One region of the Staphylococcus arlettae genome, then DNA from elsewhere that is predicted to be linked to it. Evidence: predicted binding sites of a transcription regulator. Region 1 holds the regulator's gene; the other holds the start of a gene.
What was found. The regulator NrdR, encoded in region 1, represses ribonucleotide reductase genes. The targets are predictions, from matches to a motif close to AACACNATATATNGTGTT.
Positions count from the first base shown of each region.

Region 1 (4,903 bases):
CGTATAGTCGTTTAAGTGCTTGTGCCATTAAGTGAGCTGTTGAATGGCGTAGCACTTCTAACGCTTCTTCACTACCAGGTGTCACTATTTCAATGTCACCATCAGTTTCTAACGGACGCGTTAAATCCACTAATGTATTATTGAATTTACCCGCTACAGCTTTTTTTCTAAGTCCTGGACTAATTGATTGTGCGATGTCTTCAGTTGTTGTTCCTTTATCAAACGCTTTATTATTACCATCTGGAAATTGAATATTTATTTGATCCATGTTTATTTACCCTCCATTAAAAATTCAAGTTCTTAATCAAAATAAAACAATAGAAAAAGACCCCATCCCAATAAGGGACGAGGTCTTCGTGGTACCACCCTAATTCAACATATATGTCTGACAACAATATGTTAACTCTACATAAGATAACGGTCTTGAGCCGAGTGTTCATTACAAACACTATCTAGGAGGGAGTAATAACTAAATATAATAGTCATATTCTCATCAACTAATGACTTGCTGTATATTAGTGATTTAATTATCATGTCCTCATTTTGTATTATTTTGATTTAGATTTACTTACATTATACAACATTTACTGTAAATTTCAAACATCTCTATAATTCTCGCCATCTAAATAGTAAGGTGTAGCTAATGTCTTAATTCGCTCCATGATACGAGCAGCTTTTGTAAGTTCTGTACCATCACGGGTCACTGATAAATGATGTTGTAATTCTTTGAAGTTATAGTTAGAACTAAAGAACGTTGGTAACTCTTGGACCATACGATAATGTAAAATCGGTCCAATAATTTCATCACGTACCCACGGTGTAATTTCTTCAGCACCTATGTCGTCTAACATTAAAATATTAGCTTCTCGCACTTTAGCTAGCTTTGTTTCAAATGTGCCATCTTTAAAACCACTTTTCAGAGTGCGAATAAATTCAGGCAAATAAATAATAGTTGATGGTATTTTTTTCGTTTTAAGTTGGTTGGCAATTGCCCCCAAAATAAATGATTTACCTGTCCCAAATTCACCATGTAAATACATGCCCTTGATATTAGCATCTTGATTTGCAATCGCGTTACAAATATCATCTGCTGCACGTGCGACTTCTAATCGTTTACCTTTTAAATAAATATCTTTTAATTTTGCATTTAATGTATCACGTTGCATATGATGTGAAGTAATTAACTGAGCGTTGTATTTTTCTTCGTCATGTTTAACTTTACAAGGACAAGGCAAATAACGAATTTTAATATGTTGATTGTCTATATACAATTCTGGAACGTGACCTTTAACGAAGTTCGGGCAGTCGTTAAAACTATGACCATCATAGTGCTTTTGTTGGTCCTTATATTCTTGTAGCACATTTAAATCCTCATCAATCATCGCATTGGTTAATTCAGCCTGATGTTGTTCTAAAAATTGTTTAACATCATGATCATTTACTACATCATGTTTAATTTTTGCAATACGTTTAAACAACTGATTAGAGTCACCCATTATTTGATCGAAACGTTTCATTCGTCATCTTCCCCCCATCTCTCTTTTAAATGTTGTAAGAAAGCAGCTCTTTCTTGATCTTCCTCTTCATTATTATCATTATCTACCTTTTTATTATTATCATCACTTTCAGTCGATGCTTGTTGTTCTCGCTCCAACAACCATTTTGGAGTCATTTCTTTAGAAGCTAATTGGTGCTTTTTGTATCGTGATTGTGATGAGGCAACGCGTGTCTCTGGTTTAGGTTGATTTACTTTTAGTGCATGTTGATATGCTTGTTCTGCAGTACTAATTCCTAATTTTTTCCAATTTGAAGCTATCTCCAATATATATGCTTTAGGTAATTTCATATCTTCTTTTAACATAACAAATTGTAATAAGATGTTAATTACTCCAAATGACATTTTTTCTCGTTCTACCAACTCTTCCACCATTACTTTTTGTTGTGTAGTTGGTTCAGAACTAGACCAAGATGCTAACATTTCTATTGGACTCGTATTTTCTAATTGTTGTAACCAATTTTTATCATCATCATTTTGTTCTGCTGATGGTTTCGGCGCTGTAATTTGATCTTTTTGTTGTAGCGAAGGTAAATGTTGTTCATGTTCCATTAAATAATACGTGCGCGCATATTTTCTTATATCTTCGAATGATAACTGTTGTGCACTTGTAATTGACTTTAAGATAATACGTTTCATAGCTTCAGGTGTTAAACCATATAATGTAGCTAATTGAATAATTAAATGTTTAGCTTCTTGAGTTATTATTTCTTCGCTAATGAAATGTGTTTGAAGAAGGTCGTACAACGTTTCAAAATCAAAATTCACTGCCGATAAATCCAGACCTTTATATGTAGATTCTTGTGGCATTTGACTTACATCTTCTACTAAATTACCTTTAGGCAATTTGAACACATCAGTATACTTGCGTGTGATTTCTTGGAATTCAGTTAAATCTATAGCAGTAGATGTTTCAAAATCTGATTTTAGTTGATGGTAACGTTGCTTACTGACTTCATTATACAAAAAGATAGATAACATTGGATCACTGAAAAATTGACGGGCAGTAGGTGGTTGCACTAATTTATAAACAAATGATGAAGTGTTATCTTCATGTTTTACAAAGCTTTTTACTAAACCAATGCCCTCTAAAATATCCATTTGTTGTCTAAACTCTTTTAAATTAATTTTCAATTCACTCATAATAATGTAATGTGTGTTTACTTGATTAGATGTTGACTCAACAAATTGGTTTAAATAATGCAAAAGCCCAATTGCACTTGAGCCAACTAATGGCGTAAATAAACGATTTAAAATAGCTAAATTATGGTTTGTTAGCTGAAAGTCTCGTTTAACTTGAAAATCATCTTGTGGTCTCAGCCCAAATTTAGCAGATTGTAACCCCATTTATGAATCACTCCGTTTATTTTCAGATAAGATACCTTGCATAGATTGCAATAATTGATCGACATCTTTAAACTCTTTATATACTGATGCAAATCTAACATAGGAAACTTGATCTACATGCATCAATAAATTCATCACATATTCACCGATTTCTCTCGACGAAACTTCAGCTTGTCCTATATCACGTAATTGCCATTCAACACTATTTGTTATCTCTTCTAATTGTTCGTATCGCACTGGTCTTTTTTCGCACGACCGTACTAAACCATTTAAAATTTTTTCACGTAGAAACTGTTCACGTGTGCCATCTTTTTTCACCACTATAAGTGGACGTTTTTCTATATGTTCAAATGTGGTATATCTTGTACCACATTGTTCACATTCTCTTCTTCGGCGAATCGCATTTACTTCATCCGCATGTCTAGAATCAACAACACGGGAATGCGTCGCGCTACATTTCGGACATTTCATGGTACTTTCACCCTCTTTTGTAGATTACGCCTTATTATACTATAAAATAATATGATACAAAAGAATCCTTATTATTATCTAGTTTATACTAGCAAATAAAAATAAATGCCAATCCCTTCTGGGTTTGGCATTTATTTTTATCTTTATCTAATATTTACGAATTAACTTGAAACTACCTTCGAATTTTCTTTCAATGATTCACCAATTTGAGCTGCTATTTCAACGACACGATTTGAATAACCCCACTCATTGTCGTACCAAGCAATCACCTTAACTTTTTTATCACCCATTACTAAAGTGCTTTGAGTATCGATAACAGCTGAATGTGGATTTGTATTAAAATCAACTGACACTAATGGTGCATCTTCTGTAGCTAATACACCTTGCAAGTCGTTTTCTTTAAATGCTTGATTTATGTCATCTACTGTAACATCAGTTTCTAAATCAACGACCAAATCTACTAACGATACATTTTTAGTTGGTACTCTTAAAGCCATACCATGCAATTTACCATCTAATTCTGGCATTACTTCTTTTAATGCTTTGGCAGCGCCAGTTGATGTAGGTATTATGCTTTCATTACAGGAACGTGCTCTTCTTAAATCTTTATGTGGGTTATCAATATTATTTTGATCATTAGTAATTGCATGTACAGTTGTCATTAGACCATTTACAATACCAAATTTATCATTAAGTACTTTCGCCACAGGGCCAATGCAATTCGTTGTACAAGAAGCATTACTGAAAATATCATATTGTTCAATATCAAGATCGTTATTATTCACGCCTTTAACGATCATTTGAACATCTCCACCTTTTGATGGACCTGTCAATAACACCTTTTTAGCCCCAGCAGTTAAATGTGCACTTGCTTTATCACCGTGATTAAATTTACCAGTAGCTTCAATAACAATATCGATATCTAACAACTTCCATGGTAGATTTTCAGGATTACGGTCAGCAAGTAATTTAATTTCATGCTCATCTACTTTAATGCCGTGATCCGTTGGTTCTACTTTTAAATCATATGTACCATGAGTTGTATCATAATTAATTAAATGCGCTATTGTTTCAGGTGGATAGCTCGCATTAATTGCTACCACATTTAAATTTTTATTTTTCAAAGCAATTCTTAAGGCCATTCGACCTATTCTGCCCATTCCATTAATTGCAATATTCGTTGTCATAAGAAGCACTCCTCACTTATGTGTTATACTTTATGAGATTAGTATAACATAAACATCGCTAATTGAAAGCGTTTTCTAAACAAAAAATAAAAAATCACTACAGAAATAACATTTTCCCATAGTGATTTTTTAATTTATGACTCACTGCTATCTAAATAACCTTCTTCAATTAATAACTGCTCTAAATTTTGTTTAAGTTCGAGCTTAGAATCTCGATTATCTATGACCTGATCAGCCATACGTCGTTTTTTATCAATGGAAATTTGACTTAGCACACGTGCTTTAGCATCTTCTAGTGACATATCATTTCTTTCCATTAATCGATCTATTTGGATACTTTCTG
Region 1 covers NZ_CP094803.1:1,194,356-1,199,258, reverse strand. Annotated here, with positions in the region: gene thrS (threonine--tRNA ligase) at 1-268, opposite strand, end outside; gene dnaI (primosomal protein DnaI) at 597-1,517, opposite strand; gene MUA37_RS05785 (replicative helicase loading/DNA remodeling protein DnaB) at 1,514-2,902, opposite strand; gene nrdR (transcriptional regulator NrdR) at 2,903-3,373, opposite strand; gene gap (type I glyceraldehyde-3-phosphate dehydrogenase) at 3,535-4,560, opposite strand; gene coaE (dephospho-CoA kinase) at 4,695-4,903, opposite strand, start outside.

Region 2 (4,903 bases), 930 kb from region 1:
GGGAAAAGCATTAGCCGAAGACTACAGGCTGAGTCAGTGCCCACGGAAAGCACGCACAGTTAAAAATAAAGAGGACTAATCCAAATTAAGGATTAGTCCTCTTATTTTGAGAATGGGATTCATGTCCCAGTCGCTTTCGGGTTAGTTTAACGATTATCTATTTTTTCTGGATAAAGGTCATGATTCATTAGGCGATGTTCTGCCATTGTTGCATATTTAGTATCAGGTCGACCGTAGTTCGTATATGGGTCGATGGAAATACCTCCACGTGGAGTGAATTTGCCCCATACTTCAATATAATGTGGGTCCATTAAATCAATTAAATCATTCATTATAATATTCATACAATCCTCATGGAAATCTCCATGATTTCTAAAGCTAAATAAATATAATTTTAGAGATTTTGATTCTACCATTTTAATGTTAGGTATATAAGAAATATAGATCGTCGCAAAATCAGGCTGTCCTGTAATAGGGCAAAGTGACGTGAATTCCGGACAATTAAATTTAACAAAATAGTCACGTCCAGGGTGTTTATTGTCAAATGATTCTAATACGTCTGGTCTGTAATCAAAGTCATACTTATTATTTTGGTTACCTAATAAGGTAATATCTTGTAATTCATCAGATTTGCGTCCTTCAGTCATAAAAATGTCTCCTTTGTATAACATTTATTTCGTCGTTTGTGATTGATTTTCTTGCGTTGCTTCTATTGGTTGTCGTCTTGCTTTTTCAAACATATAATAACTTGCTGCAATAATTATGACATAACCTAGAGTAGCGTACATATCAGGTGATTCTCCGAATAATACGAAGCCGAAAAAGGCAGTAAAGATGATTGATGCATATGTGAAAATAGATATATCTTTGGCAGGGGCATAACTATAAGCTAGTGTTATACCAATTTGACCAACTGCAGCAGCTAAACCTGCACCGATAAGGTACAATACTTGTAACCAAGACATAGGCTCATAGGTAAACAGTGTGAAAGGTATTAAGGCAACAACAGAGAAGAGTGAAAAATAAAATACAATCGTATAGGGTGCTTCTCTACTACTTAATGCACGTACACACGTGTAAGCACTGGCTGCAAATATGCCAGAGAATAAACCACCTAGTGCAGGGATCATTGCAGAAGAAAATTCAGGTTTTACTACAAATAACATACCAACAATTGCCACAATCATAGCAATGACTTGATATCTTCGTACTTTTTCGTGTAAGAATATTAAACTAAGTAATATCGTCCAAAAAGGGTTTAACTTCATTAATGTATCTGCATCACTTAACAGCATATGATCGATGGCATAAATATTAAGCAAGACACCGATTAGTCCTAAAGTAGAACGGATAATTAATAAAGGTTGACTGCTTAATTTGCCAAAAAGTGGTTGTTTGTATTTATAAATAAAAAATAACGGAATAAATAATGATGCTAAGTTTCGAGCAAGAGATTTTTGAAAGACTGGTAAATCTCCAGCTAAACGAAAGAAGACTGACATAAAACTGAAGCCTATAGCGGAAATTAATATCGCTATAATACCTTTTACTTTGGGATTCAATTATATCGCCTCATTTGCAAAATTTTAACGTATTCATATTAGCACAATTTTAATGATAATGTACATAAGTAGTTGCGTTTAATCAAAGAATGTATTATCCTTTAATCGAACACATGTTCTTGTTTTTGAGGGTAAATCTGAAAATAAATTATGTTGTGATTTAATCTGCGTGAAATTCATTAATTTTATTATTGAGCGACGAGGTATGAGAAAACGCACAGTATCAAGAGATTAACATTGTTTCGAAAAAGCAATTAAAAAGCCTTAAAATTTAATAAAAAAATCTTTTCTCAGAAAAAAGGCAATTTAAACTTGGAATGGTGCCATTTGTTAGTAGTTCGGTGAAATTTTACAAAAGCATTGCCCTTTAAAAGTGACAATTTATTATGTATAATTAAACACATAATATAGTATTAAGAATTACAGACAAACACAATATGTTGTGTTTTTGGTTTGTATATCGCATATATAAAAGCACCACAATTAAGTAATTTAACACCCAGACATATGGTGAAAACATGACAAATTAAGCATTATTACTATTTAAATGTTGATTTACATACAGTGCGATAGCTACTAACAAACACTATATGTTGTGCTTACCTATGGATAGAAGCAAGCGAACATTTATAATTGAATTACAGCTTAGCAATGATTTTAGAAAGTAGGTGGTCCAATGAAGGTCGTGTATTTTTCATTTTCAGGTAATGTGAGACGCTTTATCAAAAAAGCAGAACTTGAAAATACAATGGAATTAACACAGTTAAATTGTTCTGAACGCATAAACGAACCGTATATATTGGTCACTGGGACGATTGGTTTTGGGGAAGTGCCTCAACCAGTACAATCATTTTTAGACACAAATAGTGATTTATTAAAAGCAGTTGCTGCAAGTGGCAACCGCAACTGGGGACAAAATTTTGCGAAAGCAGGCCGTTCTATTGCAGAACGTTTCCAGGTACCGCTTTTGATGAAGTTTGAAGTACAAGGTACATCTAATGATGTGACCGAATTTAAAGATAAGGTGGGGCAATTCTATGAAGACTATGGACGAGAAGAAATACAATCACATTGAATTAAATAATGAAGTTACAAAACGTAAAGATAATGGTTTTTTCAATTTAGAAAAGGATCAAGAGGCTTTAGCCGTTTATTTAGAAGAAATTCACGACAAAACAATATATTTTGATACAGAGCTTGAACGTTTACATTATCTTGTAGATAATGATTTTTATTTTGACGTCTTTGCAAAATATTCAGAAGCAGATTTAATCGAAATTACTGAATTTGCTAAAAGTATCAATTTTACTTTTGCAAGTTACATGTCAGCAAGTAAGTTCTATAAGGATTATGCCTTGAAGACCAATGACAAATCACAGTATTTAGAAGATTATAATCAGCACGTAGCAATTGTGGCTTTATATTTAGCTAATGGTCATAAAGCTACAGCAAAACAATTTATTTCAGCGATGATTGAACAACGCTATCAACCAGCGACTCCAACTTTCTTAAATGCTGGTCGTGCGCGTCGTGGTGAGTTAGTATCATGTTTTTTATTAGAAGTAGATGATAGTTTGAATTCAATTAATTTCATTGATTCCACAGCTAAACAATTAAGTAAAATTGGTGGTGGTGTGGCTATCAACTTATCTAAACTACGTGCACGTGGTGAAGCAATCAAAGGTATTAAAGGTGTAGCTAAAGGTGTCTTACCAGTTGCTAAATCATTAGAAGGTGGATTTGGTTACGCAGACCAACTTGGACAACGTCCAGGCGCAGGTGCTGTATATTTAAATATTTTCCACTATGATGTTGAAGAATTCTTGGATACGAAAAAAGTTAACGCTGATGAAGACTTACGTTTATCAACAATTTCAACTGGTTTAATCGTACCTTCTAAGTTCTTTGACTTGGCTAAAGAAGGTAAAGACTTTTATATGTTTGCACCACACACAATTTACAATGAATACGGTGTGACATTAGATGACATTAACTTAGATGAATATTACGACGATTTAGTAGCGAACCCTAATGTCGATAAAAAGAAAAAAGATGCGCGTGAAATGTTAAATATGATTGCACAAACACAATTACAATCTGGTTATCCGTATTTAATGTTTAAAGATAATGCTAATAAAGTACATGCTAACTCTGATATTGGTCAAATCAAAATGAGTAACCTATGTACTGAAATTTTCCAATTACAAGAAACATCTATTATTAATGATTACGGTACAGAAGATGACATCAAACGTGACATCTCTTGTAATTTAGGTTCCTTAAATATTGTGAACGTAATGGAATCAGGTAAATTTAAAGATTCAGTGCATACAGGTATGGATGCTTTAACTGTAGTTAGTGATGAAGCGGATATTCAAAACGCACCAGGCGTTAAAAAAGCAAATAGTGAGCTACATTCAGTTGGCTTAGGTGTTATGAACCTACACGGCTATTTAGCTAAAAACAAAATTGGTTATGAATCTGAAGAAGCTAAAGATTTTGCAAATATATTCTTTATGATGATGAATTATTATTCTATTGAACGCTCAATGGAAATTGCTAAAGAACGTGGGGAAACTTATAAAGACTTTGAACAGTCAGATTATGCAAATGGTAAATATTTTGAGTTTTATACTTCTCAAACATTTGAGCCACAATACGAAAAAGTTCGTAAGTTATTTGCAGATTTAACTATTCCAACAGCAGAAGACTGGAAAGCTTTACAACAACAAGTTGAAACACACGGTCTATTCCATGCTTATCGTCTTGCGATTGCACCAACACAAAGCATTTCATACGTTCAAAATGCAACTAGCTCAGTAATGCCAATTGTTGATCAAATCGAACGTCGTACGTACGGCAATGCTGAAACGTTTTATCCAATGCCTTTCTTATCACCAGAAACTATGTGGTATTACAAATCAGCATTTAATACAGACCAAATGAAATTGATTGATTTAATTTCTACAATTCAAACTCACGTTGACCAAGGTATTTCGACAATTCTTTATGTTAACTCAGAGATCTCTACACGTGAGTTATCTAGATTATATGTATATGCACATCATAAAGGATTAAAATCACTATATTATACACGTAATAAGTTATTAAGTGTCGAAGAATGTACGAGCTGTGCAATTTAATCGTTAAACGATAAGTCTGTGTGATATAGCAGAGGTTGGTCTAGTACTGACCTCTGCATCTCATTGCATAAATTAAAAATATACACTGGATTGGAGCATCAAATACATGAAAGCAGTCAATTGGAATACACAAGAAGATATGACGAACATGTTTTGGCGACAAAATATTTCACAAATGTGGGTAGAAACGGAATTTAA
Region 2 covers NZ_CP094803.1:2,122,428-2,127,330, reverse strand. Annotated here, with positions in the region: gene queF (preQ(1) synthase) at 147-647, opposite strand; gene MUA37_RS10415 (DMT family transporter) at 672-1,562, opposite strand; gene nrdI (class Ib ribonucleoside-diphosphate reductase assembly flavoprotein NrdI) at 2,239-2,637, shown strand; gene nrdE (class 1b ribonucleoside-diphosphate reductase subunit alpha) at 2,600-4,705, shown strand; gene nrdF (class 1b ribonucleoside-diphosphate reductase subunit beta) at 4,812-4,903, shown strand, end outside.
Region 2: a site for NrdR is predicted at 1,992-2,009, ahead of nrdI (class Ib ribonucleoside-diphosphate reductase assembly flavoprotein NrdI). Genes of this name have one in related genera too.